2 regions of the Undibacterium sp. GrIS 1.8 genome follow, and region 1 is predicted to be linked to the other one. Evidence: riboswitches for the same ligand, from Rfam matches in the RefSeq annotation. Region 1 holds a riboswitch; the other holds the start of a gene.
The links. A riboswitch is a leader RNA that binds a small molecule or an ion and turns the genes downstream of it on or off. The one in region 1 is predicted to bind thiamine pyrophosphate.
Positions count from the first base shown of each region.

Region 2: another riboswitch for thiamine pyrophosphate. It lies ahead of thiC (phosphomethylpyrimidine synthase ThiC); the one in region 1 lies ahead of AAKU64_RS11770 (TonB-dependent siderophore receptor).

Region 1 is NZ_JBEONQ010000021.1:39,895-48,196, reverse strand. It holds gene AAKU64_RS11790 (TonB-dependent receptor plug domain-containing protein) at 1-1,587, shown strand, start outside; gene AAKU64_RS11785 (nuclear transport factor 2 family protein) at 1,926-2,303, opposite strand; gene pnuC (nicotinamide riboside transporter PnuC) at 2,491-3,081, shown strand; gene AAKU64_RS11775 (AAA family ATPase) at 3,081-3,623, shown strand; gene AAKU64_RS11770 (TonB-dependent siderophore receptor) at 3,756-5,966, opposite strand; TPP riboswitch at 6,013-6,132, opposite strand; gene rarD (EamA family transporter RarD) at 6,218-7,090, opposite strand; gene AAKU64_RS11760 (M90 family metallopeptidase) at 7,402-8,226, shown strand.
Region 2 is NZ_JBEONQ010000046.1:2,830-11,131, forward strand. It holds gene AAKU64_RS17955 (UvrD-helicase domain-containing protein) at 1-1,730, opposite strand, end outside; gene thiE (thiamine phosphate synthase) at 2,069-2,695, opposite strand; gene thiD (bifunctional hydroxymethylpyrimidine kinase/phosphomethylpyrimidine kinase) at 2,710-3,615, opposite strand; gene AAKU64_RS17970 (thiazole synthase) at 3,612-4,403, opposite strand; gene thiS (sulfur carrier protein ThiS) at 4,487-4,690, opposite strand; gene thiC (phosphomethylpyrimidine synthase ThiC) at 4,700-6,613, opposite strand; TPP riboswitch at 6,704-6,807, opposite strand; gene AAKU64_RS17985 (diguanylate cyclase) at 6,954-8,302, opposite strand, start outside.

The sequences.
Region 1 (8,302 bases):
GGATCGTTCAATCACGGCCAATATGACAGGCCATCCTGGATGGATGAACTTGGTACAGACGCGAGCGGAAATATCAATTTACGGCGTCGCACGTATAGCGACAATTCGGGTACCTACAACGGTATAGGCTTGTCACCACGGGTTAATTTTAATCTGGAGAATGGCGATACCGTGACGACACAAAGTTTCGTCAACGCTAACCGTTTTTCTGGAAATAGCACCGACAGTTCGGTAACGAGTTTGGGCGTTTTGCCGAATTACGTCAGTGATCGAACTCAGATCCAATCTGAGTTCGCGATGCTTAGAACCAATCTGAACTGGATACACAAAATGGCGGATAGCGCCAAGCTGGATTTTAAGCTTGGCTTTAACTATAACAAGCGTAGTTCGGATGTGAACACGCAAGGCTATGACATCAATCAGTCAGAAATACTAGATAGAAAAAATCAAACTAGCGCAAGCGACAAAGGTTTGACTTGGGGCGGTAAATATACCGCGCCTTTTATGACTGATCATGCCTTAGCTATTGGTTGGGATGGCGCCTATAGCAAGCGAAACGAAGCTCGGACGATACATGACATCACTACCAATGGAGTGACGCCACTTAACTTGAATGAAGTGTTTGATGCCAGCGTTAACCGCATCGCCGTATTTGCGCAAGATGAGTGGAATGTCACCAAACGCTGGTCAGTCTATGCAGGCCTGCGCTGGGAAGGGATCGATACCAAGAGCACGGGCAACACCTATGCCGAAGTCAATAATCGTTCCAGCGTTTTTAGCCCGATTCTGCAAACATTATGGAAACTGCCTGACAGCAAAAATGACCAGGTACGCCTTGGTCTGACACGCACTTACAAAGCGCAGGATACCAGCAGTCTGATTCCGCGCCGTTATATTTCAGAAAACAATAGTCCAACCAGTCCTGACAGCATCGGCAACCCTAATCTAAAACCAGAATTGGCGTGGGGACTGGATGCTGCGTTTGAGCATTATCTGACCGACGGTGGCTTGATGAGTGTGAGTGTATTTATGCGCAGAATTGACGACATCACCCGCACCCAACTATCTAACGTCAACGGTATCTGGACCAATATGCCTATCAATGATGGGCAAGCCACTACCCGTGGCATTGAGATGGAAGCCAAGTTCCCATTACGTTCAGTGATGAAGGACGCGCCTGCAATCGACTTTCGTTCCAACCTATCGTTTAACTGGTCTAATCTGGAAACAGTGCCCGGTCCAAACAATCGTCTCGATTCGCAAACACCGATCAGCGCCAACGTCGGCTTAGATTACAAGCTGGATAAAATACCGTTGACCATCGGCGGCAATCTAAGTTTTCAAGACGGCGGCCCAGTACGTTTGTCTGCCAACAAAACCAGCTACTCAGTACCAAAGCGCGGTTTAGATTTATACGGATTATGGAAATTTAATCCAAAAACCAATCTGCGCGTCTCGCTAGCAAATGCGCTACATCAAGACAATATTAATGCTTCAAGTTACGCAGACACCTTTGGTTCTTTGACACAAACTACGACGACACCGACAACGGTAGCAGTGCGTGCTTTGTTGGAAATGAAGATGTGAGATTGATATGGGCTACATATTTTAATAACTTAGCGCAGGCAAGATATTTCGATAGGATGTCTTGCCATTTAGTCAGCGTAGGGTGCATTCCACGCACCACATTGAAAAAATACTCCTAATGGGTATATATTAGATGTCCATGTATTACTTGATTCAGAGCGCAATTTCAATCATTAATATGGGGAGTATATGCATAAGTGCAAGTATTCTGAGGTGAGCATACTTGGGTTTTGTCGCTGTTGCGGTGCGTTAAACGTACCCTGCATGTATTGAAAATGCGAAAATCACACTGCCTTTTTCGCACATTTATTTTGCTGACCCCAGTCCGCTAAGTCTATTTAAGACCCAGTTACATCCAGTCGTTTCTCGCCAAACACAAACGAGCCAGATTGGATTTTCCCGTTCTTTACTTCATAAATAGCGACCAGCCTGATCGTGCCTGTGCCCTCTGGAAAAGTACGTGTCACTTCTTCATGGTCGATCACTATATTTTCCATCACCGTGCGGTTTAGCAGTTTAGCGTGCAGATTAGGTTCTTGAAATCGGATGGTGGCGCGCGCTTTGATTTCTGCTTTGCCATTAGCGACCAAGGTCGCAGGATGTTCAAACTGTTTGCCGTCATCTGCATAGGTTGCTACCCAGGCATCCAGGTCGCGGGCGTTATAGGCATCTAATTGTTGCTGTACTACGGCTTCGGGCGAGAGGATATTTGTCATTACTTTTCCTTATCGGTTTTTTGCTGCATTAGCTTGTTGCGAAAATACCTGGCTTGTCGAATAAATTTGATTTGATTTGTTCCGTCAATTTCCAGGCTATCTGGATTAGTGCTTTATGTCACCGCTACGATCATAGATAATGCTGTGCAATGACGCAATTCGCCTTTTGAGAAATGTCCCTATGAACATGAACGACCCTATCCCGTTATTGGGTTTTAGTACCACCGCATTGGAGTTGATTTCCTTTGTGTTGTCGGTGCTGACTGTTGCATTGAATATCAAGCAAATTCATTGGGCATGGTTGTTTTCTATTCTGGCTTCTGGATTATATGGCCTGGTCTTTTTTGACGCTAAATTGTATGGCGATATGGGTTTGCAGCTGGTATTTATTCTTGTGTCTTTGTGGGGGTGGTGGCTATGGTTACGCGGTAGTTCGGCAGGCGATACGTCGACGACTTTGGTCGTATCTGGGCTATCGTCAATGCAGCGTATGTGGTCGATCTTGGCGTGGCTGATCGGCTTCGGTGTATTAGCGTGGTTTTTAAAATCATTTACTGATACCGATGTGCCGTATGCCGATGGCTTTTTGACGGCGGGTAGTCTATTGGGACAATTGTTGTTATCGCGTAAAAAACGCGAAAACTGGCACGTCTGGATCATCGTCGATATTTTGTATGTCGGCCTTTACGTGCATAAGGGGTTGATGTTGACTGCGATTTTGTATTCTATTTTTGTAGTGATGGCGGTCGCTGGCTTACGCGCTTGGAGTAAAAAATAATGACGAGTCAGACGGACAAAAATTCAATCAATCGAGTTGCGATATTAGGCGCCGAGTCTTCGGGTAAATCAGCGCTTGCTGAGGCATTGGCGGCGCATTACAAAACGGTATGGGTTCCAGAATATTTACGCGAGTTTGTCGAGACGCAGCAACGCGTGCCGAAAGAAGCAGAACAAATTCTGATCGCTCGTACTCAGGTCGAGCGCGAGAATAAACTCGCTCAACAAGCCTATCAGTGGTTATTTTGCGATACCTCGCCGCTGATGACCGCCTTATATAGTCGCCATTATTTTGGTGAAGCTGACGCTGATCTGGCCGCTTTAGAAGCGCAGCATCAATATGATTTTACGATAGTGACTGCACCGGATTTTCCGTGGACTGCCGATGGCTTGCAGCGCGAATCAGCGGCAGTAAGGCAGCGAGTGCATGAAGAATTGCTGGACTTATTGGATGAGCGGGAAATGCCGTTCTTGCTGGTAGGCGGGAGTTTGAAAGAACGGGTAGAACAAGTCAGTTTCGCGTTGTCATTCCTGATGAGTTGATAGTTGAAAAGTGTATCCGTCATCAATTCAAATCTAAATGGAAAATATCGGTTGAAAAAAGAGCGACTCATTTAAAAATGAGCCGCTCTTTTTTATTTTAAACAGCTTGTATGCTGTATTTAAAATCAAATTTTAAAAATCAAATTGTGCAGATACTTTATACGTTCTTGGTGCGCCTGGCAGTAAGTAGCCACCTAAGGATTGCGTCACGTCACGCCAGTAAAATTTATCGCCGACGTTGTCGACATTGAACCGTAAAGTCGTCACGACAGTAGCCACTTTGGTGACATAACGTGCACCCAGATTAAAGACTTGATAGCCTGGAACGATGACGCTGTTATCCGGTTGAAACACCTTGTTACCAGAATAATCCCAACTGCCGTTGATGTTGAGTCCAGGTATGCTGGCAATCGCATAGTCTGCATACACCACAGATTTTAACTCTGGTACATTGGTGACACGCTTATCATCTAATCCTGCAATGCCGGTATCGTATTGGTGCGCCGCCAATGCAGTGACGCTGGCACCTAACATCAAGGCTGGAGTGATACGACCTTGGGCGGATACTTCCAGTCCATTATGGATTGCGTGGCCGTTACTGACGTAGACATTATCCGAGTTGGTATATTCCAGCGATTTAGTGATGTGGAAGACGGCGGCAGTGATACTAATATCTTGTGCCACATCTGCTTTAAGACCAAATTCAACTTGCTTAGATTTACTCGGATTAAGCATCTGGTTGACGTTGTTGGTACCGAACGGGGCGATGCCGCCATGCTCTAAACCTTCTGTGTACGATCCGTACAGCGTCCAGGATTTTTGTGGTTTAAAAAGTAGCGCAACGCTTGGCAATTCGTAGTTACGATCGTAACCCGGCGCATCGATTTGCTGACGCTTGATCGCTACGTGACGTATACCGATATCCAATTTGACGGTATCGGTCAGATCAATAATATCCTGCGCAAACAGGGACCATTCTTTATCCGTTCTGCGCAACAGAACCGGGCCGGTTGTGTTGGTCGATTGCGGTACGACGATAGGTTGAAACACATTGCTAGTGCCCACTAAATCGTAGACATAGTCACCAAAGCGATCACGGCGCTGGAAGGTCGAAAATCCCACTGCGACTGTGTTTTGCAAACCGCCTAACCGGAATTTGCCATTTAAAATTCCCTGCGTTGCCACTGGCGATTTTGATTCTCCTACGCTTTGATAGTCATAGACATCGTAGTCACCATTCGCGCAATAACCTGGGAATAAGTTTGCGGACGAACAGCCGTAAGGGAATGCGGTGTAATCATCGCGTTTGAATTCATGACGGTTGGCTGAGAACGAGGCGCGCCAGTCGTCATTGAATTGATATTCGAACCGTAAGCCGATATTGCTATCACGGGTACTGACCGGCTTTGCCCATGGTTGATTGTTCAGCATTGTGTCTGCGCTGACATTGCGAGGCAGATCTGTTCCATTAAATAGTTGAAATCCTGGGACAGTTAACTGGGATTTTTTCTGATAATCCATATCCAGCTGCAATAATGCTTTTGGTGTGATGTGCCAGTCAAAAGCACCGGAGATAAATTGTCTGTCTCCATCTGCACCTTTTACATAGGAGCGTAATTTTTCTGTCGCAGCATTAATGCGATAACCAAATTGCTGATCATCGGATTGACCGCCTAAATCTAGCGAACCGTATAGCGTGCCGCGCTCACTGGCGGCGACCGTCACTGAACGTAATGGCGTAGTGGTTGGGCGCTTTGTGACATAGTTCACGATACCGCCGGGGGTAGCAAAGCCTGCCTGAAATCCGGCTAATCCTTTGAGTATTTCTATGCGCTCTTTATTTTCCAAAGGGATAGATGCATCGCCTGGTATGGCTAATCCATCTTTGCGGTAACTGCTGGTGTTATCCAGCGCAAAACCACGGATAGAAAATTGTTCAGAGTAGCCAACCGCGTTATAAGCGTCGTTGACACTGGCATCAAATTTCATCGCATCGCTACTGGTACGGATGCTTAAATCTTGTAATTGTTGTTGAGTGAAGACGGTAATCGATGCTGGCGTATCTGATAATTTTGCATCGGCAAAGCCGCCGATTTTTGCCACATCATTTTTATTGCTATCCGTTTTATTAGCGCGAATGACGACTTCTGGCAGCGCTTTATCTGCGCTCTGCGCGTGGGCAGCAGAGATCGTAAAAGCCTGAGCAATTGCCAAGACCATCGTCAGCGGAATCAAGCGGCTTTGAACACCTGATAACGAATGAGCTGATGACTTGCGTGAAGTCGCTTGTGAAGTAACTTTTGAAACACGTTGTGTAATACAGATGGGTGGTGCGATTGTCATAGTTTGCTCTTTTTTTATCGCAAGCGCGGGAGCAAACAAAGAGACTGATAGAGACTTTGCGCTTCCCTACGCTGGCATTATCCAGATCAGGTTCAAGGGTATTTCTCACCTGCAGACAAGAATAAAAACAAACTTTATCTTTGACGCAGGACCCCTAGCGAAGCGCGTACTTTACCATAAACTACGATTGGCCTATTTCTTTGGGCTCCTTTAGCCTTCTTTAGCAACTCTATTGGTAATTAAAACCTGGATTATTGGCGTCTGAAGGAGTGACGTATTCCCTCTGCAGAATACACCGCTAGCGCAGCCCAGATCGCCATAAATCCGATTAGTCTTTCGCCGCTAAATGGCTCATGATACAAAATGACGCCTAATATCAGTTGGATTGATGGCGCAATATATTGCAGCAATCCCAGCGTCGCCATAGGGATCAGGCGAGCACCGGCAGCAAACATTAGTAAGGGAATTGCAGTGATCGGGCCAGCTGCCAGCAGTAATAATTGGGTTGTGCCAGATCCGCTGATGAAGGCATTATGACCTTGCACTGTTAAGTAAGTCAGATAAGCAAAAGCAAACGGGAACAGCAAAAAGGTTTCTAGCGACAAGCCCTCTAGCGCGCCAAGCGCGGCTGTTTTACGCAATAAACCATACACGCCAAAGCTGATGGCGAGAGACAATCCAATGATGGGAGGATGACCGGTTTGCCAGGTCAGCCAGATCACACCGCAGGCTGCCAGGCCTATGGCAAACCATTGTGCTGACCGCAAGCGCTCACGCAAGATAGCGTAACCGAGCAGGACATTGACCAGCGGCGTCATAAAATATCCCAAACTGGCATCGACGATATGATCGTTATTGATCGCCCAGATGTAGATCAGCCAATTGACTGACAACAGGGTCGCGCTGGCGACAAATCCGGCGATCAGCTTTGGTTGACGCAGCACATCGCGTACCCAAGACCATTGACTACGCCATGCCAGTACCACCATCAAAAATAGCAGTGACCACAACATGCGATGTAACAAAATTTCTAGTGCAGGTATCCCGTGCAGAGCTTTGAAATAAATTGGAAATAAGCCCCAGACGATATAAGCGGAAGCTGCGTAGAGTATGCCTTTGCGCATGGGAGGACAATCAAAAAATAGAATACGGGATTGGATGCCTTATTTTTAGAATGATATTGATGGCATCGGTGAGGGCGCATTATCGCAGCAATCGATTATTCGTGTTGCCTTGCGGGCACTTCATTCAATAGCTATGGTTAATAGCTATTGTTTTTTCTGAAGACTGTCCCATCTGAAGGTATGAGTTGATTCCAGCTCGTACTTATGTTTGCTATCAAGCTGCATAGATTTTATCAAGATGGCAACGGTCTAAATAACCAGAGATAACACGGTATCGTTACTGTGTTTTCATTCAGAATTGCAGGTAATCAATGTCCTCCGCTTTACCACTAATGCTTGTATTATCCAGCATCGTAATCACGGTCGGACTGATTGTGTGGTTGCCTGATGTGCTGTTGAAGCGCGCTTTGCAAAAGCCATTCCCTGGTCACTACTCCAAAATACTGCGTAAAAATATCCCGGTGTATTCCAGAATGCCAGCGGAGCTGCAATTACAGTTAAAGCGATTGATCAAACAGTTTTTATATCAAAAGAAATTTATTGCTTGCGATGATTTACAGATGACGGATGAGATCAAAGTCACGATCGCTGCCAGAGCGTGCATGTTGCTCCTTAATCGTCCAAGCACAGTTTACCCAGCCTTAAAAACCATCCTGGTTTATCCCAGTGCTTTTATGAAGCCGCATATCCAAACTAGCCTAGGTGGTGTAGTCACTCATGCTAACCAAACTTTGTCGGGAGAATCCTGGAGTGATGGCAGGGTGATCCTGGCATGGGATCATGTGCAGCGCAGCGATGGTACGCAAATCGCAGGGCACGATGTAGTCTTGCATGAGTTTGCGCATCAGCTCGATAGCGAAACCGGCAGCACCAACGGTGCACCGGCCTTGATGAGTAAGGCGCGTTATCAACGTTGGTCTAGTATCTTGTCCCAAGAGTTTGATGTATTGCAGCGCGCAGCGGAGCTAGGTGAAGAAACGGTGATGGATCATTATGGCGCGACCAATCCGGCAGAATTTTTTGCGGTCGGGACAGAGACGTTTTTTGAGAAAACCTGGGAGATGGCGAGATATCATCCCGCGCTATTTGAGCAATTCCGCGCCTATTATCAGGTTGATCCACGCGACTGGAATTAATAGCTTAATTTTATGCTGAGTGTTGTAATCCGTTCTAGCTTCTGATTCGATCAAAAGGGCGTATTTTTATATACTC
Region 2 (8,302 bases), on a different contig from region 1:
ACCTGCGCCTGATTGTCGCCCGCCTCCAAAGACGCATGCGATAAAAATGCTGACAACGGCGACATCACTGTGGGCAAGGCAGCGTCTGCATCAATAATCTCGACCCCATCGGCAATCGTAACCAAGCCGACCGCCGCTTGAGACGCAGGCCCTAACAAAGCCGGGGCATCCGAACCAAAACCCTCTTCGGAAATAAACAGCGTCGCCGCATTGACTAACTGCTCCAAGTTTTCGATACGGTCAGCGCCTTCTTTCTCGTTCTGATAATGCGTCATCAGACTACTCAAATCGAGGACAATTTTGACCATTTCTGGCAAAGGCAAACGCTGGGTTTCAAAACGAGCGCCCTCAATCAATTTTACAAAATTGCCCAGCGATGTGCCAGCTTTGCCAGCGACATAAGGTACCGCCGCGTATAGCGAAATGCCATATTGTTTGGCTGAATCTTGCAGCTGTTCTAAGGAGCGTGCGCCAATCCCGCGCGCCGGGAAATTGACTACACGCAAAAAAGCAGAATCATTGTGCGGGTTATCCATCAACTGCAAATACGCAATCGCATGCTTAATCTCGGCACGCTCAAAATAGCGCTGACCGCCATACACTTTGTACGGCAAATTCGCTGTGAACAAAGCATGTTCAATTACTCGTGATTGCGCATTGGAGCGATACAGGATCGCGATTTCGCTACGCAACGAACCTTCTCTTATCAGGTTCTTGGCTTCCTCAATAATCCATTGCGCTTCCTGGATATCGCTGCTGGCTTCATATATGCGCACAGGTTCGCCATGACCTGCGTCGGTACGCAAATTTTTACCAAGGCGCTTGCTGTTATTGGCGATCAGGGTATTTGCCGTATCCAGAATATGGCCATGCGAGCGATAATTCTGCTCCAGCTTAATAATATTTTCGACTTTAAATTCTTGCTCAAACGAGGACATATTGCCGACGTTGGCACCGCGGAAGGCATAGATACTTTGATCATCGTCGCCGACTGCAAACACGGCGCCGCTGTGTTGATTGCCTTGCCCCGACATCAGCTTTAACCATTTATATTGTAGGTCATTGGTATCCTGAAACTCGTCAACCAAGATATGTTTAAAGCGAGCTTGATAATGCTCACGCAGAGGCTGATTGCGGCTAAGCAGCTCATAAGTACGCAATAATAATTCTGCAAAATCGACGACGCCCTCACGCTGACATTGCGCATCATAGAGCTCATATAACGCCACCATTTTGCGGTTGAAATCATCATAAGCATCCACCGCTGCGGCCCGCAAACCCTGATCTTTTGCGCTATTAATAAAGTACATCAAGGTACGCGGCGGGAACTTCTCATCGTCAACGTTGTTCGCTTTCAGCAAACGCTTGATAAACGAGAGCTGGTCCGATGAATCCAGAATCTGAAACGTCTGCGGCAAGCTGGCATCACGATGATGGGCGCGCAGCAAGCGATTGCATAAGCCGTGGAAAGTACCTATCCACAAGCCGCGCGTATTGATCGGCAACATCGCCGACAAGCGCAACAACATTTCTTTGGAGGCTTTATTGGTGAACGTGACTGCCAGAATCCCTTGCGGTGATACTTGTCCGGTTTGGATTAACCAGGCAATCCGGGTGGTCAGGACGCGAGTTTTACCAGAGCCAGCGCCCGCTAAAATCAGAGCCGATTGAGAAGGTAAAGTGACAGCGGCGAGCTGTTCTGGATTCAGATTATGGAGAAGATTTTGCATCCCATGATTATACGGGAGTAACACGCTGGCGAACTTCTAAAAACCCTCACTACCAAAGAGCATCAAAAGCCTCAAGCACATTGTATTGCTGCACAACATAGCCGCGCCAGCGTATTGCTATGTCGACGTATTGCTACGTCCAAGTAATCAATCCTGCTTAGCGCTGTATCTCGATTAAATGGCTTTTAGAAGCTCGCCCTGATAATCACCTAAAAGAACTCCTATACATCGATCAACATCGGTAAATTGCATATACTCCCCATTATTTTTATTAAAATAAGCTTATTGTCCAATGATTCTATGGACAATCTAAACATACCTACCAGGAGTATATTTATTCAGAAGAGAGCAGCAAATGCCTTTGCAGCGGCTTTTGGGTCGTCTGACAGATAAATGCTGCTGATCGCTGCGACCATGTTGGCTCCCGCCTGCACCAGCGGTCTGGCGTTGTCCACCGTCATCCCGCCGATTACCACGTTGGGCAAAGCAACTGTGGTGTTAGCTTCAGCGATGATGCTAGCGGGCGTGGTCACCGGATATTGTTTCACCCGCGATGGGTAAAAACCGCCAAACGCCACGTAGCTTGCGCCTGCTTGTTGTGCTGCATGTGCGAGGTGCAAATCGCCATAGCAAGAAGCACCCACGATTTTATCTGCGCCAACTTGCGCGCGTACCTCTGCCACGCTGGCATCGGTGCCACCAACGTGTATTCCATCCGCATCCAAGGCAAGGCACAACTCAATATGGTCGTTAATGATGAAGGGAATGGCGTAACGCTGACACAGACTTTGCAAAGCACAAGCTTGTTGCATGCGTAACTTGATATCCGCAAATTTATGCCGGTATTGCAGCAACTTAGCGCCACCTTGTATGGCTTGTTCGCTAATGGCAAGCAGCCGGGCAGTATCATCCCAATCGGGCGTTACCAGATATAAACCTGCGAACTGAGATGGAAGAGTCGGCATTTTTTCTTTCTATTTTAGATACGACAAGGAATCAATTGCCCCGGTGCGATCGCATACGCTTGCGCCAGACTGTCTTGGGTGTAGCGCTGCGCATTCTCTAATGCTTCTGCCATTGGTGCGCCTGCAGCGAGTTGCCCCGCAATCGCGGATGCCAGCGTGCAGCCACTTCCGTGGTAGCTGGCAGGCAATCGATCCCATTGCCATTGCTGATGATGTCCATCGGCGAACCAATGATTGTTAACTTGCGTCCCGGTACCATGACCACCTTTGATGAATACATCACGGCAAGCAAATTGCAATAGTTGCCGCGCTTGTTGGACTAGGTCGCCAGTTGCAGGGCACAGACGCTGCGCTTCCGGCAAGTTGGGTGTGATCAGAGTGGCGACTTTCAATAGCGGCTGGATGACCTGCTCCGGCGCATCGCCTAGCAACAAGGTGTCGCCATGCCCGCTGGCCAAAACTGGGTCTAACACGACTGGAATATCTGACATGCCCGGCCGACTTTGTACGATTTCAGCCACCAACTCTGCGATACATTCTGCATTAACACGATGCGCGACAATCCCAATTTTGATAGCCGCAATTTTGCATTGCTTGAGCAAAACTCGGACTTGATGCCGGATAATGTCCGCATTGACCGCATGCACCGCAAATACACGGTCGTTGTCTTGCACGGTCAAGGCGGTGATGATCGTCAAGGCATGTGCGGCCTGCGCTGCAATCGCTTCGCTATCAGCCTGTATGCCAGCGCCACCACTGGGATCGTGTCCGGCAAAAACTAGTACGCAAGGTCGCTGTCTTGTTTTCGGACTGGTAGCAACATTGTCGGATTGATTGGCAGATTTATTCTCCAATGAATTTTTTATCATCTTCACTAATGCCACTGATGCCACCGATGCCACCGATGCCACCGATGTCATACCACCCGACCTGCCAACGGCGAGGATGCCGAGGCTACAAATTTTTTCGGAATACGTCCTGCCAAAAATGCCTCACGTCCCGCCTCCACGGCCAAGCCCATCGCACGGGCCATCCGGACTGGATCATGCGCACCAGCAATCGCCGTGTTCATCAAGACACCATCGCAACCCAACTCCATGGCAATCGCAGCATCAGAGGCGGTACCAACGCCAGCATCAACCAACACCGGCACAGTAGCTTGCTGAATAATCAGCGATAAATTCCAGGGATTGAGTATCCCCATACCCGACCCAATCAAGGATGCTAAAGGCATGATCGCAACACAACCGATGTCTTCTAACATCTTTGCCTGAATCGGATCATCGCTGCAATACACCATCACATCAAAGCCGTCTTTGACCAAGATTTGGGCCGCTTTCAAGGTTTCTGGCATATTGGGAAATAAGGTCTTTTCATCTCCCAATACCTCCAGCTTGCACAGCTTGTGGCCACCCAATAATTCACGTCCCAATTGCAAGGTGTACACCGCATCTTCCGCGTTATAACAACCGGCAGAATTTGGCAAGATCGTGTATTTACTCGGTGGCACCGCATCCAATAAGCTAGGTGCATTAGGATCTTGCCCGATGTTGACCCGACGGATGGCTACCGTAATGATCTCCGCGCCACTGGCCTCAGTCGCCAGCCGTGTCTGCTCTAAATCTTTGTACTTGCCGCTACCAACTAGCAAACGCGAACGGTAAGTTTTGCCAGCGATGATCAGACTGGGTGTGTGTTCTTTTTGCATAAAAATTCCTTTTCGTGAATTTCATCTATTTTTTAGGGGCGCACCTCGCGCACTGAACTGGACGAAGAAAATGAGGTATCACATCAACCGCCGCCGATGGCACGCACCACATCGACCTTGTCTTGCAGCTGCAAGTAATGGCTAGTCCATTCCGTGCGAGCGACAATCTGGCGGTTCACGGCGACAGCAATCGCCTGCCCCGACAAGTTCAGCGTCACGATCAATTCCTCCAGCGTTTTTTCCTCACTGAGCTGATAGGGTTCACCATTCAATACGATATGAGTCATGGCAAGGGCTTATTGTTTTCTGTAGATTTCTGCACCGGACTTAACGAACTCAATTGCCTTCACTTCCATCCCTTGTTTCAACGCAGCGATCTCGGTAATACCTTGTTTGGCGGCGTAATCGCGAACTTCTTGCGTGATCTTCATTGAGCAAAAATGGGGACCGCACATTGAACAGAAATGGGCGACTTTGGCAGAATCCTTAGGTAGCGTCTCATCATGGAATTCACGCGCCTTATCGGGATCAAGTCCGATATTGAACTGATCATCCCAACGGAATTCAAAGCGGGCTTTAGACAAAGCGTTATCGCGGATTTGCGCACCCGGATGTCCCTTCGCCAGATCGGCTGCATGAGCGGCAATTTTGTAAGTAATGATGCCGTCTTTGACGTCGACTTTATTCGGCAAACCCAAGTGTTCTTTTGGCGTGACGTAGCACAGCATCGCCGTACCATACCAGCCAATTTGTGCGGCACCGATACCAGAAGTGATGTGATCGTAACCCGGTGCAATGTCGGTCGTGAGTGGTCCCAGCGTATAAAAAGGCGCTTCGTGACATTGCTCTAACTGCAAATCCATATTCTCTTTGATGAGATGCATAGGCACATGACCAGGGCCTTCGATCATGACTTGCACATCATGCTTCCAAGCGATAGTGGTCAGCTCACCCAGAGTTTTTAATTCGCCTAATTGCGCTTCATCATTGGCATCGTAAATCGAGCCTGGGCGCAGGCCGTCACCCAGACTAAATGACACGTCATAGGCTTTCATGATCTCGCAGATGTCTTCAAAATGCTCATACAAGAAGCTCTCTTTATGATGCGCCAGACACCATTTCGCCATGATCGATCCGCCGCGAGAAACGATACCGGTCATCCGTTTTGCCGTCATCGGCACATATTGCAAACGCACGCCTGCATGAATGGTGAAGTAATCCACGCCCTGCTCCGCCTGCTCGATCAATGTGTCGCGGAAAATCTCCCAAGTCAGATCTTCGGCCTTGCCATTGACCTTCTCCAAAGCCTGATAAATCGGGACGGTACCGATTGGTACCGGTGAGTTGCGGATGATCCATTCCCGCGTCTCATGTATGTGTTTGCCAGTGGACAAATCCATCACGTTGTCGCCACCCCAGCGAATTGCCCATGTCATTTTTTCGACTTCTTCACCAATGCTGGAAGTCACTGCAGAGTTGCCGATATTGGCATTAATTTTGACTAAAAAATTACGCCCGATAATCATAGGCTCAACTTCTGGATGATTGATGTTGGCGGGAATAATGGCGCGGCCACGAGCAATTTCTGAACGCACAAATTCTGGTGTAATCAGATCCGGGATTGACGCACCGAAAGATTGCCCCGGATGCTGACGACCCATGACCTCAGCCAGTTTGTTACCCATAGGGCCAGAGGCTTTCAGATTAGCGAGATATTCCTGACGTTGTAGATTCTCGCGGATCGCAATGTACTCCATCTCGGGCGTGATGATGCCCAGTCTTGCGTAGTGCATCTGAGTGACATTTTTTCCGGCTAAAGCACGGCGTGGCTTACGCTTGAGATTAAAACGCAGCTCTGCCAGCTTAGGATCGTTGAGTCTTTCGATCCCGTAATCGGAGGATGGGCCGGACAACTCTTCCGTGTCATTGCGCTCTGCAATCCATGCACCACGTACCGAGGCAAGGCCGGATCGGATGTCGATTTTGACCTCTGGGTCAGAGTAAGGTCCTGAGGTGTCATAGACATAAATCGGTGGGTTTTTTTCGGAACCAAACATCGCTGGCGTATCGGACTGACTGATCTGGCGCATAGGCACACGAATATCAGGACGACTGCCTTGAATGTAAATTTTGCGGGAATTTGGTAACGGCTGGATTGCGGCTTGATCGACTACTGCGGTAGCGGATAGAAATTGTGGATTGGCGTTCATTTTTGCTCCCATTAACGTGCACATTGTTGGTGGCAGCGTGGGAGGCTTGAGGTGCGCACGGTGAAGATGATGAGGGTTTGAGTAGCCCCGTGCGGCACTAATTTGCTTCCCTTCGCTGGCATTATCCAGATCAGGTTCAAGGGTATTTCTCACCCGTCAGCGTGTTATTGCTGGCAGGACCCCTAGCATTTCTCTTATTCAGTTGCGTGTGTTCAGTTACGTTTATTCAGATACTAGTTGCGATACTTGTTTAAAAAATTATTGCATCTTGTAGCTTCAAAAGCATCTCAAAAACTAGCCGCATTATAACGACTTTCTGTTAACAGATCGTTTGATTTTTTTAATTCGTATTGATTTCTTTGCGCTTTACCGGCCCGATGACTTCGATTAATTCCACCATATTAGCGCTGATCGCCGCGGACAAATCATGATCCAGAATCGGCATTGCCTGTTCGTGCGGCACCAGCAAACGTGCCAGTCCATATGCGCGATTGCGCCCGTGCGCTTTGCCCAGATATAAAGCCATATCCGCCATTTGCATGGCTTTTTCCCAGCTACAAACTTCTTCTGGAATGCCTGAAAATGGCAATGAAATAAAGCCCGCCGTAACGGTAAGAGGGATGGCATTCTCACCAACCTGAATCGGATTTTCGCCAATAGAAGACAGCACGCGCTCGACTAATTTTTTCAATTGAGCAGGATTGGATTTAGGTGAATAAATCAAAAATTCTTCACCACCCCAACGCAATACCATATCCGTATCGCGCACCGTTTTTTTCAAGCGATGGGCAACTTCCATCAATACACTGTCGCCGATCGCATGACCCCAAGTATCATTAATTTGTTTGAAATGATCGATGTCCAATAAGAGCAGACAATCGGGATTATCACTGTCGTTTTCGCGCCGCTCTCTCTCACTATTAAGAGCCCGATTTCTCATCATCTCTAAAAACGAGCGACGGTTATAGAGTCCGGTCAAAGGATCACGCACTGCATGGAACTCTAATTGCAAATTCGCTTCGACCAATTTTGCATTCGTTTTTCTGACGCGGCGGTACAACAAGAAAATAAATACTCCAGCCATCACCGTCAACATGGCACCGAGCAAGGTGATGACTTGTTGCAGCCGACGATTTTTTATATCGGCATCTTTTAACTGGTTATCACGGCCTAATAATTCGATCTGCTTTTGCCGCTTATCGGCATTAAATGTCTCTTGCAAAGTGGCGACAGCCTTGGCACTTTCTGCTTTGAATAAATCATCGCTCAGCGTCTCTTTCTTATGCATGGTCGCTACTGCTTCTTTGTACATACCAGCGTGCTCATACATGAGGCCAAGCTCGCCCAAAATACCCTCCACATTGGTTTTGGAATCGATACTTTCAAAGTAGGCGATCACGCTATTTATTTTTTCTGCGCCTTGTGCAATCTTGCCTTGTCCACCGAGTGCAAACCCCCAGTTGACATTAGCCAGCTGCTTTAAATACTCATCGTGAATTGCATCGGCTTTTTCATAGGCGATCTTGGCAGTATGCTCAGCCTCAACAAAATTATGCATGATCAGATATTGATCGGCGATATTACCGAGGGCGCTAATTTCTACCGCTGGGATGCCAGCATCACGCGCGATATTGAGTGTCTTTTGAAAAGAACTGAGCGCATCTTTGTTGCGGTCTAACTGAGCATAAG